DNA from 4 places in the Streptomyces sp. NPDC055243 genome. Region 4 is predicted to be linked to each of the others. Evidence: riboswitches for the same ligand, from Rfam matches in the RefSeq annotation. Region 4 holds a riboswitch; each other region holds the start of a gene.

What was found. A riboswitch is a leader RNA that binds a small molecule or an ion and turns the genes downstream of it on or off. The one in region 4 is predicted to bind cyclic di-AMP.
Region 1: it holds a riboswitch for cyclic di-AMP, as region 4 does, so the genes downstream of both, ACIGXX_RS31830 (C40 family peptidase) here and ACIGXX_RS12890 (M23 family metallopeptidase) in region 4, are expected to answer to the same signal.
Region 2: it holds a riboswitch for cyclic di-AMP, as region 4 does, so the genes downstream of both, ACIGXX_RS37785 (M23 family metallopeptidase) here and ACIGXX_RS12890 (M23 family metallopeptidase) in region 4, are expected to answer to the same signal.
Region 3: it holds a riboswitch for cyclic di-AMP, as region 4 does, so the genes downstream of both, ACIGXX_RS42085 (transglycosylase family protein) here and ACIGXX_RS12890 (M23 family metallopeptidase) in region 4, are expected to answer to the same signal.

The regions. Positions count from the first base shown of each region.
Region 1 is NZ_JBITWR010000013.1:76,954-81,409, forward strand. Features, by position in the region: gene ACIGXX_RS31815 (LysR family transcriptional regulator) at 1-324, opposite strand, end outside; gene ACIGXX_RS31820 (LysE family transporter) at 455-1,084, shown strand; gene ACIGXX_RS31825 (DUF6328 family protein) at 1,062-1,616, opposite strand; gene ACIGXX_RS31830 (C40 family peptidase) at 1,756-2,229, opposite strand; cyclic di-AMP (ydaO/yuaA leader) riboswitch at 2,232-2,405, opposite strand; gene ACIGXX_RS31835 (hypothetical protein) at 2,760-3,068, opposite strand; gene ACIGXX_RS31840 (ATP-dependent Clp protease proteolytic subunit) at 3,076-3,711, opposite strand; gene ACIGXX_RS31845 (amidase) at 3,915-4,456, shown strand, end outside.
Region 2 is NZ_JBITWR010000019.1:158,515-162,970, forward strand. Features, by position in the region: gene ACIGXX_RS37775 (M16 family metallopeptidase) at 1-1,166, shown strand, start outside; gene ACIGXX_RS37780 (pitrilysin family protein) at 1,163-2,548, shown strand; cyclic di-AMP (ydaO/yuaA leader) riboswitch at 2,747-2,910, shown strand; gene ACIGXX_RS37785 (M23 family metallopeptidase) at 2,923-3,723, shown strand; gene ACIGXX_RS37790 (GntR family transcriptional regulator) at 3,930-4,456, shown strand, end outside.
Region 3 is NZ_JBITWR010000026.1:66,432-70,887, reverse strand. Features, by position in the region: gene ACIGXX_RS42095 (cytochrome P450) at 1-692, shown strand, start outside; gene ACIGXX_RS42090 (transglycosylase family protein) at 829-1,815, shown strand; cyclic di-AMP (ydaO/yuaA leader) riboswitch at 1,997-2,186, shown strand; gene ACIGXX_RS42085 (transglycosylase family protein) at 2,190-2,909, shown strand; gene eno (phosphopyruvate hydratase) at 3,167-4,453, shown strand.
Region 4 is NZ_JBITWR010000004.1:20,640-25,095, forward strand. Features, by position in the region: gene ACIGXX_RS12885 (aldo/keto reductase) at 1-737, opposite strand, end outside; gene ACIGXX_RS12890 (M23 family metallopeptidase) at 903-1,988, opposite strand; cyclic di-AMP (ydaO/yuaA leader) riboswitch at 2,000-2,146, opposite strand; gene ACIGXX_RS12895 (PP2C family protein-serine/threonine phosphatase) at 2,368-3,624, opposite strand; tRNA gene ACIGXX_RS12900 (tRNA-Met) at 3,769-3,842, opposite strand; gene ACIGXX_RS12905 (alginate lyase family protein) at 3,891-4,456, opposite strand, start outside.

The DNA.
Region 1 (4,456 bases), on a different contig from region 4:
CGGCACCAGATGGATCCCGGCGGTGGTGAAGGTCCCCACGCTCAGCCTGCCCCCGGACAGGCCCGCCAGCTGGGCCAGTTCGTGCCGGGCCTGCTCCATCTCGTCCAGGACCCGGCGCGCCCGCGCCAGGAGCAGCTCGCCGGCGCCGGTCAGCCGCGCCCCGCGGTGGTGCCGGACCAGGAGCGCGGTGCCCGCCTCCCGTTCGAGCTTGGCCAGCTGCTGGGAGAGGGCGGGCACGGTGTAGCCGAGGCGCTCGGCGGCCCGGGTGATCGACCCGGCCTCGGAGACCGCCACCAGTGCGGCGAGCCGTGTCGGGTCGTACATGGTCGCTCCCGGTGCAGGAGCCGGCGGGCGGCGGGGGCCGTCCGGCGGCGTGGGGCTAAACGTCTGCTTAAGGCAGACCCAGGATATTCCACATACCTGCTGAAGGCAGAAGAACGGCAGGCTGGGGGCCATGGACGCTCAACTGGTCGCCTTCACCGGAGTCGCCGCGGGCATGGTCGCGATGCCGGGCGCAGACTTCGCCGTCGTGGTGCGCAACTCGCTCGCGTCGCGCCGCGCCGGAGTCGCCTGCGCGATCGGCGTCGCGGGCGGGCTCCTGGTGCACACGGCGCTCGCGGTGGCCGGGGTCGCGGCGGTCCTCGCGGCCGTCCCCACCCTCTTCCGGGCGCTACAGGTCCTGGGCGGTGCCTATGTGCTGTACCTGGGATACCGCGCGCTGCGGTCGGCGGCCCGGCCGGTGGCGAGCTTCGGGGCGCCGGACGGCGGGGAGCAGCCGGCGACCGGGGGCAGCCTGCGGCAGGGCTTCCTCACCAACGCCCTCAACCCCAAGGCGCCCGTCACCTTCCTCAGCGTGCTGCCCCAGTTCGTGCCCGCGGGCAGCCCAGCCATGCCCAGGACCCTGCTGCTCGCGTCGATCATCGTCGCCCTGGCCCTGGTGTGGTTCCCGGTCGTCGCGCTCCTGGTCGACCGGCTGGGGCACTGGCTGCGCAGGCCGCGTACGGCCCGCGCGATCGAGGGCGGCACGGGCGTCGCGCTGAGCGTCCTCGGCCTGGTGCTGCTCACCGAGGCCCTGTCGGCGTGATGTCGCCCGACGCGCCGGTGTCCGAGTCCTTGTTCTTGTCCCGGCCACGCACCAGGACGGGCAGCAGGCCCCAGAGGCCCGCGCACACGAGCAGCGTGCCCGCACTCGCGATGATCCCGCCGGTGCGGCCCACCGCCACGTCCACGACCAGGAGCACGGAACCGGCGAGCGCGAACACCAGGACCGCCATGCCGATGCCGGCCAGCCGGGACGACACCCGCACGATCCGCGGCTTGGAGTGCTGCCCGAACAGCGATCTGTGCACGGCGGCCGGCGCGGTGAACAGTGCGGCGGACAGGACGGCGAGCAGCAGCGTGGTGACGTACGTGGCGCGCTGCACCGTGTCGAGCGAGGGAAAGCGCTCGGTGAAGGCGAGCGTCAGCAGGAACGCGAAGAGGATCTGCACTCCGGCCTGCGTGACGCGCAGCTCCTGGAGGAGCTCGGAGAAGTTCCGGTCGGCGCGTTCCATCGGTGTCTCATTGCGTGCGTCGGACGACTCACCCGTGGAGCGGTAACCATTGTTTTCGGACATGGCGTCCGAGTATCCGCGTCGCCGCGCTCCACGCCTGGCGGGCGCGCCGACCAGAGGGCCGGTCGAGCGGCGGCAAGGGCCGTACGGCCCCTGCCGCCATCCTCCGACAGGTCTGCGATCGGCGGTCAGTGACGGGCGATCAGCGCACCCGGCCGTACGAGACGCTCTTCGTCCAGATCTTCTCGAGGCGCACGACGGTCCCCCTCTTGGGCGCGTGCCAGATCTTTCCCTTCCCGGCGTAGATGCCCACGTGGTAGACGCTCCGGCCGGAGCGGAAGAAGACCAGGTCGCCGCGGGAACGCTTCGACGCCGAGATGTGACGGGTCTTGTTGTACTGCTGCGCGGCGGTGCGCGGCAGCTTCTTGCCCGTGCGCTTGAACGAGTAGAGCGTCAGGCCCGAGCAGTCGAACCGGTTCGGCCCCGCCGCTCCGTAGCCATACGGAGAGCCCTTCTTGGAGGCAGCGATCTTGAGCGCTTTCGTCCCGTGAGTCGCGGCCTCTGCTTCCGACGTGAGCCCTGGGGCCACGAGGGTGCCGCCTACGACGGCGAGCGTGAGGGCCGATACGGAACCGGCCCTGGTGAGCAGCGACGGAACATGATTCAGCGCGGTCATGCGCAACCCTTCGTCAGCCGCCTGTGAAGGATGACCTGTCGGATTCGGGCTGACAAAGTTGCCCGGCCGCTGTGTGCGGCTTCACCCCAAGGGTCGTTGTCCGGACCTTCCGGACCGACCCGTCATGCCTGGGTCCTCCACTCCTGCCGATGCACCGATGTCGACCGGTCATCCGGGCGGCGGCAGGACTCGGCGTCCGCCCGGATCGCCCCGCCGCTGTGGCGGGGGCTTGTCGTCGGAAGGGATCTTGACCCGTCAAGGGGTCGAATTCCGAGCCGAAACGGCCTTTTATGAGGTTCCTCACGCCTGAACCGTTCGGGTGGACACGGTCGGATTCGGGATCGGACCGCGTAACCCGACGATCGTTCGACCAGCACCGGAACGAGGAATTCCGGCCATCGCGTACACATCTGACGCAACTGAGGTCAGCTCGAATTGGGAGGATCGTCTACGCCGAACGAGGTAGCCCGTTTGGTTCGTTTGAGCCGAACCCCGGACGGTTCGGACGTCAGTGCGGGGTTGACGGGCGCTCAGAACGCCGACGGGGGCGGCACGGTGACCCGCCCCGCCCGGCGCTCCCCGTCCAGCACACGCAGCGCCCGGGCCAACGTCGGCGCGTGCACGGCGCTCTCGCCCCGCTGGTGCATGAGCGTCAGCGCGTCCCGCAGGGCGGTGGCGCTGCCGACCAGTGCCTGGGCGGCGCGCAGTCCGCCGTAGGTGTCCGAGGCGCGGGCGGGGTTGATCCGGCCCAGCAGGTCGACCACTTCGAGATACCGGTCGATCAACTCGCCCTCGGCGCGGGTGAGTGCGGGCAGCGGAGGAAGTTCGGGCGGCAGCATCGGCGGATCACCTCGCGTCCGGGGTGCGCAGGGACGACTTGCGGTTGGCGACGATCCGGTCCACCAGGCCGTACTCGACCGCCTCGGAGGCGGTGAGGATCTTGTCCCGTTCGATGTCGGCCGCGACGCGCTCCGGGCTCCGGCCCGTGTGTTGCACCAGAAGCTTCTCCAGTTTTGCGCGGGTGCGCAGGAGTTCGTCGGCCTGGATCGCCAAGTCGGTTGCCTGGCCGTGGATCGGCTCGGCGAGTGAGGGCTGGTGGATCAGCACCCGGGCGCCGGGCAGCGCGAACCGTTTGCCGGGGGTGCCCGCCGCGAGCAGGACGGCGGCCGCCGACGCGGCCTGGCCCAGACAGGTCGTCTCCACGTCGCAGCTGACGAATTGGATCGTGTCGTAGATCGCCGTCATCGCGCTGAACGAGCCGCCGGGGGAGTTGATGTAGAGCGAGATGTCGCGGTCGGGCGCCAGGTACTCGAGGTGCATGAACTGCGCCATCACGTCGTTGGCCGAGGTGTCGTCGATCGGTGTGCCCAGGAAGACGATGCGCTCGTCGAGCAGCTTCGAGTACGGATCGAGAGTCCGTTGCCCCGAGCCGGTGCGCTCGGTGAACTCGGGCAGGACATGGCGGGCGAACGGTCGGTTCATGGCACGTCTCTCCTCTGCCGGGGTCGGCTGCTCCCCAAGGCTTCCTGTAAAAAATGTACAGGACGTACGTAACGTCGTGGCAGGGCGAGGAGAATGCTCGGGTGATCCGCCGGGGTCAGCAGTCAGCAGTCAGTAGTCAGCAGTTGGTCGCCAGTCGCCAGTCGTCAGCCGTCCCGAGCCGAAGGCGTCGTATGAGTCCTGAAATGAGTCCTGAAGCCAGCCAGGCTCCTCAAGTACCCCAAGTCCCCGAGGCCGCCGAACTCGTCCACCTCACCGCCCGCGAACTCGCCGCCAGGATCCGCACCCGCGAGCTGTCCGCGCGCGAGGTCGTCCAGGCGCACCTGGACCGGATCGAGCAGGCCGACGGCGCCGTGAACGCCGTGGTGACCCTGGCGGCCGAGCGCGCGCTCGACGAGGCGCGCACCGCCGACGAAGAAGCCGTGCGCGGCGCACCGCTCGGCCCGCTGCACGGGCTGCCCGTCGCCCACAAGGACACCCACGACACCCGTGGCATCCGCACCACCTACGGGACGCCGCTGCTCGCGGACAACGTCCCGGACCGCGACGAGCTGATCGTCGAGCGCATCCGTGCCGCCGGAGCGATCACCATCGGCAAGACCAACGTCCCCGAGTTCGCGGCCGGTTCGCACACCTTCAACCCGGTCTTCGGGGCCACCCGCAATCCGTACGACCTCCGGCGGTCGGCGGGCGGCAGCAGCGGGGGAGCGGCGGCCGCGCTCGCCTG
Region 2 (4,456 bases), on a different contig from region 4:
AGCACCTCATGTTCCAGGGCTCGAAGCAGGTGCACGGCAACGGCCACTTCGAGCTGGTGCAGGGAGCGGGCGGTTCGCTCAACGGCACCACGAGCTTCGAGCGCACCAACTATTTCGAGACGATGCCCACACACCAGCTGGAGCTGGCCCTGTGGCTCGAAGCCGACCGGATGGGCTCGCTGCTCTCCGCGCTCGACGAAGAATCCATGGAGAACCAGCGGGACGTCGTCAAGAACGAGCGCCGCCAGCGCTACGACAACGTTCCGTACGGCACGGCCTTCGAGAAGCTGACCGCCCTCTCGTACCCCGAGGGCCACCCCTACCACCACACCCCGATCGGCTCCATGGCCGACCTGGACGCGGCGACGCTGGAGGACGCGCGGAACTTCTTCCGTACGTACTACGCGCCCAACAACGCCGTCCTGTCGGTCGTCGGCGACATCGACCCCCAGGAGACCCTGGCCTGGGTCGAGAAGTACTTCGGGTCCATCCCCTCGCACGACGGCAAGCAGCCGCCGCGCGACGGCTCGCTGCCCGACACGATCGGCAAGGAGCTGCGCGAGGTCGTCGAGGAAGAGGTACCGGCCCGCGCCCTGATGGCCTCCTACCGCCTCCCGGAGGACGGCACGCGCGCGTGCGACGCGGCCGACCTGGCGCTCACGGTCCTCGGCAGCGGTGAGTCCTCCCGGCTCTACAACCGCCTCGTGCGCCGCGACCGCACCGCCGTGGCGGCCGGGTTCGGCCTGCTGCGCCTCGCCGGAGCCCCCTCGCTCGGCTGGCTCGACGTGAAGACGTCCGGCGACGTCGAGGTGCCCGTCATCGAGGCGGCCGTCGACGAGGAGCTCGCCCGCTTCGCGGAAGAGGGCCCCACCGCCGAGGAGATGGAGCGCGCCCAGGCCCAGCTGGAGCGCGAGTGGCTCGACCGGCTCTCCACGGTGGCGGGACGCGCGGACGAACTGTGCCGGTACGCCGTCCTGTTCGGCGACCCGCAGCTCGCGCTGACCGCCGTCGGGCGCGTCCTCGACGTCACCGCGGAAGAGGTCAAGGCGGCCGCGGCGGCCCGCCTGCGCCCCGACAACCGCGCGGTGCTCGTGTACGAGCCCATCGCCGCCCCCGAGGGCGCCGAAGCCACCGACGAGGACGAAGAAGAGGAGGCGGCGAAGTGACCGAGGCCGCAACGATGCAGTTCCACCCGCAGCCCCAGGCCGGCACCGCACGGCCGTGGGCCTTCCCCGCGCCCGAGCGCGCCACCCTGGACAACGGCCTCACGGTGCTGCGCTGCCACCGCCCCGGCCAGCAGGTCGTCGCCGTGGAGATCCACCTGGAGGCGCCGCTCGACGCCGAGCCCGCGGGCCTGGACGGCGTCGCCACGATCATGGCGAGGGCCTTCAACGAAGGCACCGACAAGCACTCCGCCGAGGACTTCGCCGCCGAACTCGACCGCTGCGGCGCCAGCATGGACGCACACGCCGACCACCCCGGCGTCCGCGTCTCCCTGGAGGTCCCGGTCTCCCGCCTCCCCAAGGCGCTCGGCCTGCTCTCCGACGCCCTGCGCGCCCCCGCCTTCGCGGACAGCGAGATCGAACGCCTCGTACGCAACCGCCTGGACGAGATCCCGCACGAGGCCGCCAACCCGGCGCGCCGCGCCGCCAAGGAGCTCTCCCGGCAGCTGTTCCCGGCCACCTCGCGCATGTCGCGCCCCCGTCAGGGCACCGAGGAGACGGTCACGGCCATCGACTCGGCTGCGGTGCGCACCTTCTACGAGAAGCACGTGCGTCCCGCCACGGCGACCGCCGTCGTCGTGGGCGACCTGACCGGCGTGGACCTGGACGCCGTCCTGGCCGACACCGTCGGCGCCTGGACGGGCGGCACGGCCGAGCCGCGTCCGGTGCCCCCGGTGACCGCGGACGACACCGGGCGTGTCGTCATCGTGGACCGCCCCGGCGCGGTCCAGACGCAGCTGCTCATCGGCCGCGTGGGACCGGACCGGCACGACCGCGTGTGGCCCGCGCAGGTGCTCGGCACGTACTGCCTGGGCGGCACCCTCACCTCGCGCCTGGACCGCGTCCTGCGCGAGGAGAAGGGATACACCTACGGCGTACGGGCGTTCGCCCAGGTCCTGCGTTCCGCTCCGGACGGCACGGGCGCCGCCATGCTGGCCATCAGCGGCTCCGTGGACACCGAGTCCACCGGTCCGGCCCTCGACGACCTGTGGAAGGTCCTGCGCACCCTCGCGGCCGACGGCCTCACGGACGCCGAGCGCGACGTCGCCGTGCAGAACCTGGTGGGCGTCGCCCCGCTCAAGTACGAGATGGCGGCGTCCGTCGCGGCCACCCTGGCCGACCAGGTCGAGCAGCACCTGCCGGACGACTTCCAGGCGCAGCTGTACCGCCAGTTGGCCGCCACCGGCACCGTGGAGGCCACCGCAGCCGTCGTGAGCGCCTTCCCCGGGGACCGGCTCGTGACGGTGCTCGTCGGTGACGCCGCGCAGATCGAGGAGCCCGTCAGGGCGCTCGGCATCGGTGAAGTGAGTGTGGTCACGGGCTGAGTGACAGTCAGGACATATGGGGACCCCAGTGGCGGAAAATTGCTCCTGGGGTCCCCATATGTCCGAATTGGTATGGAGGTTACGTGTCTGACCTGTGGCGTGCGCTACAAAAGCTCTGATCCGTTTGTCGTTTGAAAGACGCCCCGCTTAGCGTCTGGTCCGGCTGTTCGTCATGCAGTACGTCGCACCCGCGGCACCGGACAGTCATCGCCGAGTCCCCGTACGGCGCGAGCCAGGGGAGCCGGGGACCCACATGTCCCCTTGGGGTGAATCGGGAACCTTGCCGAGAGGCGAGGGACTCGTAGGAGACCTTCCTGCTCCGAACCCGTCAGCTAACCCGGTAGGCGAGAAGGAAGGAAAGGATCAGCCGCTTCATGGCGTTCACCCGTGCCACCGGGAAGCACCGTCGCCCGAGCCGCCTCACGCGCACGACCGCGAACGTAGCGGGCGTCGCCGCGCTCACCACCACCGGTGTCATCGGAGGCCTGGCCGCTCCGGCGCTCGCCGCCGACGACGCGGCTCTTGAGCACACCGGCCTCACCCAGGCGATTTCCGTGGGCGACTCGCTCGCCCAGAGCATCGACGCGCAGGCCGCCGCCCAGCAGCAGGCCGCCGACGACGCCGCAGCCGCCAAGAAGGCCGAAGAGGCCGCCAAGAAGAAGGCCGAGGAGGCCAAGCGCAAGGCGGAGGCCGAGGCGAAGGCCAAGGCCAAGAAGGAGCGCGAGGCCAAGGAGCGTGCCGCTCGCGAGGCCGAGCGCAAGCGCCTGAACACCTACGTCTCCCCGATCTCCGGCTCGTCCATCTCCACGGGCTACCAGACCGGCGGCGCCATGTGGTCCTCCGGCAGCCACACCGGCGTCGACTTCCACGCCGCGTCCGGCACCTCGGTCCACGCGGTCGGCTCCGGCACCGTCGTCGAGGCCGGCTGGGGCGGCGCGTACGGCAACAACGTGGTCATCAAGATGAACGACGGCACGTACACCCAGTACGGCCACATGTCGTCCCTCGGTGTCACCGTCGGCCAGGCGGTCACTCCGGGCCAGCAGATCGGCCTCTCCGGCTCCACGGGCAACTCCAGCGGCCCGCACCTGCACTTCGAGGCCCGCACCGGCGAGGAGTACGGCACGGACATCGACCCCGTCTCGTACCTCCGCTCGCACGGCGTCAACGTCTGACCCCAGGCGTTTCGCGCGACGCGCACCCGATTCACCGAAAGCCCCGGCTCATGGAGAGCCGGGGCTTTCGCCGTTCCCGCATCGCCTTTGGCCAAAAGTATCCATGGATTCCGGCCACCCGTCGGAAATTCAGCCGCTCTGCAATAGAGTCGCTGAACAGGCGTCGATCGACCGCGTTTCGCGGGGATTAAGGCGGAGGTCAGGTCATGCGCATTCCGGCGCACTCGGTATGCACGGCCATCCGGGACGACATCGTCTCCGGTGTCTACGAACGGGGTGGCCGGCTCACCGAGGAACTGCTCGCGCGCCGCTACGGAGTCTCCCGCGTCCCCGTGCGCGAGGCCCTGCGCACCCTGGAGGCCGAGGGCTTCGTCGTCACGCGACGGCACGCGGGCGCGTGCGTCGCGGAGCCCACCGAGCAGGAGGCGGCCGACCTCCTGGAGATCCGCTTGCTCCTGGAGCCGCTGGGCGCCGCCCGTGCCGCTCAGCGCCGCACTGAGGCGCACCTGAAGGTCCTGCGCGGCCTCGTCAGGCTCGGTCAGGAGCGCTCCAGGCGGGGCCAGAGCGAGGATCTGCGCTCCCTGGGCGGCTGGTTCCACGAGACGCTCGCCCAGTCGTCCGGCAGCCCCGGCCTCACGTCGCTGCTCACCCAGCTCCGGCACAAGATCGCCTGGATGTACGTCGTCGAGACGTCGGCCTCGCCCGCGGAGGCCTGGGCGGAGCACGCCGCGAT
Region 3 (4,456 bases), on a different contig from region 4:
GCTACCTCGCCGAGCTGATCCACCGCAAGCGCCTCGAACCGGGCGACGACCTCATCTCCGGGCTCATCCGCGCCTCCGACCACGGCGAGCACCTCACCGAGAACGAGGCCGCCGCGATGGCGTTCATCCTTCTCTTCGCCGGGTTCGAGACCACCGTCAACCTCATCGGGAACGGGACGTACGCCCTCCTGACCCACCCCGAGCAGCGCGAGCAGCTCCAGGACTCTCTCAAGGACGGCGACACCGCCCTCCTGGAGACCGGGCTCGAGGAGCTCCTGCGCTTCGACGGTCCCGTGGAGCTCGCCACCTGGCGGTTCGCCACCGAGGCGCTGACCGTCGGAGGGGAGGACATCGCCGCCGGCGACCCCGTCCTCGTCGTGCTCGCCGCCGCCGATCGCGACCCGGAACGGTTCCGGTATCCGGACACGATCGACCTCGCCCGCCGCGACAACCAACACCTCGGCTACGGCCATGGCATTCATTACTGTCTCGGCGCACCGCTCGCCCGGCTCGAAGGCCAGGCCGCCCTCGCGACCCTCCTGCGGCGCCTGCCTGACCTGCGACTCGCGGTGGAACCTGGTGATTTGAGGTGGCGTGGCGGGCTCATCATGCGCGGACTCCGCACGCTGCCCGTGGAGTTCACACCCGCACAGCAGAGCAAATATTCGACACCTGGAGAGACGTTTAACTGACGGACCGTCAAGACTGTGACTTTCACGTGATCTCCGCTGCATCGACTTGTGACAAGCGTTCGACTGCCGCTACGTTCACCGACGACTCGGCATCCCGTGCCGCAGTCGTCGCTCCAGTCACGCGAAAGGCAACCGCATGCTCTCCGGCAATGGTCGTCACCGACGCCCCCGCCAGGCCCCGGCCCTGATCGTCGCGGCAGGAGTCGCAGGATCGGCCATCGCGATCCCGCTGCTCGGTGCCACCAGCGCGAGCGCGGCGGACACCGCCACGTGGGACAAGCTCGCGGAGTGCGAGAGCGGCGGGTCCTGGAGCGCGGACGCGGGCAACGGGTACTACGGCGGGCTCCAGTTCTCGCAGCAGGTCTGGGAGGAGTACGGCGGCCTCGACTTCGCGCCGAGCGCCGACCTGGCCAGCCGCTCGCAGCAGATATCCGTCGCCGAGAAGGTCCTCGACGACCAGGGGACCAGCGCCTGGCCGAGCTGCGCGCCGATCGCCGGTCTCACCCAGGACGGCGCCGCCGCGGACGTCGACCCGGGCGCTCCGATCACGACGATTCCTTCCGACGAGTCGACCGAGTCCGGTGAGTCGGCCGAGCCGGACGAATCGGACGAGCCGAGTAAGTCGCCGAGCGAGTCGGCCGACTCCGCGGACGGCACCAAGTCTTCGGAGAAGCCCTCGGACAAGTCCTCCGAGAAGCCGGGCGCCGATGAGGACGATGACGCCGACGCCGACGCGCGAGACAAGAATCACGACGAGCCGGGCAACTCGGGCGAGTCGGATGACCCGGGCAAGTCCGGGCAGAGCGATGAAACTTCGCCCACTCCCACCCCCTCCTCCGGCGCGGGCGAGGGCCGTCACCGCGGCGACAGCGCGGACGACAAGCCCTCCGACGACACCTCCCGCGAGGGCTCGGGTCGGCACGCCTCCCGCGGCGAGGAGCGTCAGCAGGACGGCTCCGACGGGACGTACACGGTCCGTTCCGGAGACAGCCTCTCGCTCATCGCCGACGACCTCGACGTGAAGGGCGGGTGGACCGAGCTGTACTCCGAGAACGAGAAGTCCGTCGGCTCCGACCCCGATCTCATCCTTCCCGGTCAGAGCCTCGATTTGGGCGAAAAGTAGGGGTAGTTGACGACTCGTTTTGCGCTTGATGTCCCAATTGGCGCAAGTGAGAGATGGGTCTCAGAAGCCCTGATCGTCTTTGAGTTTCTCCCGATCGCATGACTACGGTCGGGACCGCTCGCCACAGCGGGCCCCGCCGGTCGGTACGCCGAGTCCTGCCAACGGCCGTTCGGGAACAGTCGTCGCGTAAGCGCCGTAGGCAGGAGCGGGGGACCCAAGGTTTCCGCCGGGACCGGATGTCGAGCGTCGCGAGAGCGAGGCCGACGGAAGGAAACGGCTAGGGGTTAAGTCGCGCTTCAAGGAAGCGCGGCCGGGCAACTTCATCGGCCCGAACCCGACAGCTCACCTCGCAGGCGTCGGTGAGGGGATCACTCATGCTGTTTTCCAGCAAGGGCAAGCACCGCCGCCCGTCCAAGGCCACCCGTGTCGCCACGCTCGCAGGCGTCACCGGTGTCGCCGTCGCCGCCCCGCTGATGGCGGCCGGCTCGGCCTCCGCCGCGACCGGCTCCGAGTGGGACGCCGTCGCCCAGTGCGAGTCCGGCGGCAACTGGTCCATCAACACCGGCAACGGCTACACGGGCGGCCTGCAGTTCTCGTCGTCCACGTGGGCCGCGTACGGCGGCACGAAGTACGCGCCCACCGCCGACAAGGCCTCCAAGGCCCAGCAGATCGAGATAGGCGAGAAGGTCCTCGCGGGCCAGGGCAAGGGTGCCTGGCCGAGCTGCGGCGTCGGCCTCTCGGGCGCCTCCTACGAGGGTGGCGGTGCGCAGGAGAGCGCCCCGCAGCAGACCCAGGAGCAGCCCAAGAGCCAGCCCAGCGCCCAGACCGAGCAGCCGCAGCAGGCCGCTCCGAAGGCCGAGGCCCCCAAGGCCGAGGCTCCGAAGACCGAGTCCAAGAAGACCGTCGAGACCCCGACCGGCAAGACGGTCAAGAAGGGCGACGGCGAGTACAAGGTCAAGAAGGGTGACACCCTCTCCAAGATCGCCGAGGCGAAGGACGTCAAGGGCGGCTGGCACAAGGTGTACAAGCTCAACGGCGACATCATCGACAACGCCGACATGATCTACCCGGGCCAGCAGCTCCACCTCAGCTAAGAGCTGACGGCGGCGGCGCCTCGGCGGAGGCGTCGCCCCACCCCCGTCCCCACGGGCCCTCCCCGCCCCGGTGCGCGTATCCCCCGTACGCACCGGGGCGGGGTCATGTGCGCCCTCCACGCTTTGTTCCGTTCGGAAACATTTTGCTCTCGGTTTGTCCACAGGGCGGTCGCTCGGCTGGCTCTTGTCCGGGAGCCGGTTAGGCTCGTGTCCGCGAGGCCAACGCCCCGCGTACCCGCGTCACATCCCAGAAGGAGATGCTCGTGCCGTCCATCGACGTCGTCGTAGCCCGGGAAATCCTGGACTCCCGAGGCAACCCCACGGTCGAGGTCGAGGTCGGCCTCGACGACGGCAGCACGGGTCGTGCCGCCGTTCCGTCCGGTGCGTCCACCGGTGCTTTCGAGGCCATCGAACTCCGTGACGGTGACCCCAACCGTTACCAGGGCAAGGGCGTGGAGAAGGCCGTCCTCGCCGTCATCGAGCAGATCGGCCCGGAGCTCGTCGGGTACGACGCGACCGAGCAGCGCCTGATCGACCAGGCGATGTTCGACCTCGACGCCACCGACAACAAGGGCTCGCTCGGCGCCAACGCCATCCTCGGCGTCTCGCTGGCCGTCGCGCACGCCGCGTCGGAGGCCTCCGACCTCCCGCTCTTCCGCTACCTCGGCGGCCCGAACGCGCACCTGCTGCCCGTTCCGATGATGAACATCCTGAACGGCGGGTCGCACGCCGACTCGAACGTGGACATCCAGGAGTTCATGATCGCGCCGATCGGCGCCGAGTCGTTCTCGGAGGCCCTGCGCTGGGGCACCGAGGTCTACCACACGCTGAAGAAGGTCCTGAAGGACAAGGGTCTCTCCACCGGCCTGGGCGACGAGGGCGGCTTCGCCCCGAACCTGGACTCCAACCGCGCCGCGCTCGACCTCATCCTCGAGGCCATCAAGCAGGCCGGTTACGTCCCCGGTGAGCAGATCGGTCTCGCGCTCGACGTCGCCGCGTCCGAGTTCTACAAGGACGGCAAGTACGAGTTCGAGGGCAAGTCCCGCTCGGCCGCCGAGATGACCGAGTACTACGAGGAGCTCGTCGCCTCGTACCCCCTCGTCTCCATCGAGGACCCGCTGTTCGAGGACGACTGGGCCGGCTGGAACGCCATCACCGAGAAGCTCGGCGAGAAGGTCCAGCTCGTGGGCGACGACCTGTTCGTCACCAACCCCGAGCGCCTGGCCCGTGGCATCGAGGAGAAGTCGGCCAACGCCCTTCTGGTGAAGGTCAACCAGATCGGCTCGCTGACCGAGACCCTGGACGCCGTCGAGATGGCCCAGCGCAACGGCTTCAAGTGCATGATGTCGCACCGCTCCGGTGAGACCGAGGACGTCACCATCGCCGACCTCGCCGTCGCCACCAACTGCGGCCAGATCAAGACCGGCGCCCCGGCCCGCTCCGAGCGCGTCGCCAAGTACAACCAGCTCCTGCGCATCGAGGAGATCCTCGACGACGCCGCGGTCTACGCCGGTCGTTCGGCGTTCCCCCGCTTCAAGGGCTGAGCC
Region 4 (4,456 bases):
CGCCCGCGGCCGGTGTCCAGGTGCTTGCCCGCGCCCTCGGCCCGCGCGCTGTCGACCTTCGCACCCGGGCGGTACTTGCCCGTCAGGAAACCGGACGCGAGCGCGTAGTACGGGACGGCGGCCAGGCCGGAGCGCGATGCGACCTGCTCCAGGGTGCCCTCGTACGTGTCGCGCGAGACGAGGTTGTAGTGCGGCTGGAGCACCGAGTAGCGCGCGAGGCCCTCGCGGTCGGAGAAGTCCAGGAACTCCTGGAGCCGGTCGGCGGTCACGTTCGACGCGGCGATGGCGCGGACCTTGCCGGACGTCACCAGCTCGTCGAGCGCGCCGATGATCTCCTCGACCGGGACGGTCGGGTCGTCGTAGTGCGTGTAGTAGAGGTCGATGTAGTCGGTGCCCAGGCGGCGCAGCGACTCCTCGGCACCGGACTTGATGGTGCTCGCGGACAGGCCCTTGTAGTCGGGGTGGGCGCCGACCTTGGTGGCGAGCACGACGTCGGAGCGGTTGCCGCGCGCGGCCAGCCAGCTGCCGATGACGGTCTCGGACTCGCCGCCCTTGTTGCCGGGCACCCAGGCCGAGTAGACGTCGGCGGTGTCGATGAAGTTGCCGCCGGCGGCGGTGTAGGCGTCCAGCACGGAGAAGGACTGCGCCTCGTCGGCCGTCCAGCCGAAGACGTTGCCGCCGAGTGCCAGCGGGAAGACCTCGAGGTCGGACGAGCCAAGTTTGCGGAGAGAAGTCATACGGGGCTCAACGCCCCTACGGATCTCGGCATTCCGTACAACGGGATGCCGGTTCCACTCGGTGGACACGCGCAACGAAGAGCGGGCGCGGAGCGCGGACATGCCGAACCGGCAGCCCTGGCGTCGGGGGGTTGTCGCCAGGACCGCCGGGGTTCTGCGGCTACATCAGATCGACTGGCCCTTGCCGCGCAGCCACGCCGCCGGGTCGACCCCGGTGGAGTCGCCGCCCGGGTGGATCTCCAGGTGGAGGTGGGCACCGGTGACGTTGCCGGTCGCGCCGACGCGGCCGATGGTCTCGCCGGTGGTGACCTTCTGGCCGACGCTGACGCTCATCGAGGACTGGTGGCAGAACCAGATCTCGGTGCCGTCGTCGAGTTCGAGGACCGTGCGGTAGCCGTAGGCCCCCGCCCAGCCGGCTTCCTTGATGGTGCCCGAGTGGATCGCCTTGATGGGCGTGCCCGTGGGCGCCGCGAAGTCCAGGCCGGTGTGGTAGCCGGAGGACCACATGGAGCCGGGCTGACCGAAGGTGCCGGTGAGCGTGTACGAGGCGACGGGGAGGGTGTAGCTCTTGGCGAGCTTGGCCAGGCGCTCCGCCTCGGCCTTGCGCTTGGCCTCCGCCTCGGCCTTCTTCTTCGCGGCGGCCTTCTCGGCGGCGATCTTCTTCTCGGCCGCGGTCTGCTCGGCCGCCGCCTGTGCGGCGGCCTGCTTGACGGCGGCCTCTTCGGCCGCCTTCTGGACCGCGTCGTCCGCCTGGTCCTGCTGGTTCTCGGCCTGCTCCATGATGCGGGCCCGCAGTGCCTCGCCGGCGTCCGTGGTGCCCTGCTCGGCGTCGGCGGTGCTGATGCCGGCGGCGCTCAGGGGCGCTGCGGCGACCGTCACGCCGTCGTCCGCGGAAGCCGCGTCGGACGAGTCGTCGGATATCAGGGAGCCCACGCCCGGAAGCGACTTGGCCTCCGGCAGCGAGTCCGTGACGGCCGAGAGGTCCGGCATCTCGATGGCCACCGGGGGCTTGCCGCCCTGCGCGGTGGCGATGCCGCCCGCACCGACGGCGGCGATGACGCCTACGCCGAGAACCGTGGAGCTGCGGGCGAGCCCGCCACCGCCCCGCTTGTGCACGCGGTGCCTGCCGCGGACGGGACGAATGGACTCCTCGGTGGGGTTCCATTCCTCCCAGGAATTGTCGTCGTACCCACCGAAGTCGTCGTCATTCGGTACGTACGCGCCTTGGGGGGCAGGGCGGTTGGACGCCACTGGGGCGCACTCCTTTCCTTCCTTCTCGCCTACCGGGTTAGCTGACGGGTTCGGAGCAGGAAGGTCTCCTACGAACATCTGGCACGGATGCACAGATGCCCGATTCACCCCAATTAGTGGTTCCCCGGCTCCCTTTCGGGATTAGGCGCGTGCGCGCGGAGCCGACTCGAGTGACGGCTGGGACGACCGCGCTGCGTTATCGAACGTTAATAGACAGCGGGGTCGTATTCCAAGCCGTTCCGACTGATCGTTAACGGCTTTGGCCTGTACTTAATGGGACACGGAGGGCTGGAACGGGGCGAGTTGACCCCGATTCTTCACACACCGGAGCTTCACACTTCCTTGACAGTGCGTCAGTTGTTATGCGGAGTGGTGTCCTTCAGTCACGGCCCGTGACCTCGGCCCCCGCGTCGGCCTCCGCGTCGACCTCCGCGTCGACCTCCGCGCCGGCCCTGGCGTCACCCGTCCCCAACGGCCGCCGCACCGCGAGCAGCGCCATGTCGTCGGTCGTGCCGCCCCCGGTGTGCCGCCGCACCTCGTCGGTGAGCGTGGCCAGGAGCGCGTCCGGGCCATTGGGCCCGGGGAAGATGCGGCCGCCGAGCCGGACGGCCGGGTCGTAGAACTCGCCGCGGCCGTCACGCGCCTCGGAGAGCCCGTCGGTGTAGAGCAGCAGCATCGCCCCCGGCGGGAACTCCGTCTCGTCCGCACGGTCCGGCCAGGCGCCCAGATCCCCCATCCCCAGCGGAAGGGCGGGCTCGGTGGCGGACAGGACGCACAGCCGTCCGTCGCCGCGCAGGAGCAGCGGTCCCGGGTGCCCGCGGTTGATGAGGCGCACCAGACCGTCGCCGTGCGGGATCTCCGCGAGGACCGCGGTGGTGAACCCCTCGAAGGCGTCGAGCCCGTCGCGCCGCGTGCCCTCACGAGCAAGCGCACGCTCAAGGCGCTGGGCCACCGCCTCCAGCGTGGCCTCCTGCTCGGCGGCCTCCCGGAACGCCCCGATGACGACGGCGACGGCCGCCACCGCGCCCATGCCCTTGCCGCGTACGTCACCGACGATGACGCGTACGCCGTGCGGGGTGTCCTGCACGGCGTACAGATCACCCCCGATGAACGCGTCGGCCTCCGCGGCCTCGTACCGCGCCGCGATGTCAAGACCGCCGATCCGGGGGTCCGGCTGCGGCAGTACGGCACGCTGGGCGGCCTCGGAGATGGAGCGGGCGGAGGCCAGCTGTTCGTCGCTGCGGCGCTGGACGCGGTTGATGAGGACGGCGAGCACGGCGACGGTCACCACCGTGATCAGTTCGGTGACGGCCTCGACGTCGGTGGTGGTGCTGGTCTTGAAGTGCAGGGCGAGCACGGCGGCGCAGGAGCCGAAGCCGATGAGCGCGGTGCTGATCAGCGAGTAGAAGGGCGCGGCGATGAGCGGGGCGGCGGTGAAGAGGGGCGCCGCGGTGAACGCGGGCGGGGTCGAGACGTCGTAGACGACCCCGGCGACGATGAGCAGCAGCGGAAGGGCCCGCACGAGCGCCCGCTCATGCCGGACATCGGGACTCTTGCCACCGCCCCCGCCACCGATTCCTCCTGGCTGCCCCACCGGTCTTCTCCTGCCGAATTCCGCGCCCAGGACCAGATCCATGACCACGCTCATTCAGGGTTCCCGGAGCGGCGGCACGGGGCGACCGGTGTGGGCCGACCGGGTTAATGGAGAGACCGGACCACCCCGGGGCGGAAACCACCGAAGGCCCGGATCCATTTCTGGATCCGGGCCTTCGGTCTTTAGTAGCGGGGACAGGATTTGAACCTGCGACCTCTGGGTTATGAGCCCAGCGAGCTACCGAGCTGCTCCACCCCGCGCCGTTGAATGCAACTCTACGCCATCAGGGGGAGTGAAAGCGAACCGGTTCACGCGTTCTCGGCGTGCGTCAGCGTTTCCCAGGCCACGAAGAGATCGTCCGTCCCCTCGGGCCGCCGCTCGTGCGTGAACCTCTCCGTCTCCGGAAGAGCCAGCTTCAGCCGTTCCCGCAGGTGATTGAGGCCGACCTCGGTGTCGGGCCCCATGTCGCGCCGCACCTTGCCGCCGCACAGCCAGTCCGGCGCCTTGGCGCCCCGCTGGTACTTGGAGTGGAATTCGAGCGCGGCCCGCAGCCGCTCCTTGACCTCGCCGTACAGGTCGACGCCCTGATGCCAGGCGGTCTCGGCGATGTGCGCGGTGGCCGCGAGCGAGTAGCTGGCGTGCTTGAAGTTCCGGCAGGTCTCCTGGGAGAGCCCGTCGGCGAACGTCTTCTGCCCGAACCAGTACTTCTGGAGCTTCGCCGGGGTGTTGATGTCGCTGCCCGCGGGCGATACGGGCAGCGGGCCGTCCGACTCCAGATAGAAGTAGGCGGGCACGCGGGTCCGGAAATGCGTCACCGCCTTCTCGAAGGACTCGTGGTCGTCGAGGAAGACCGCCATGCTGATGGTCGCGTCGG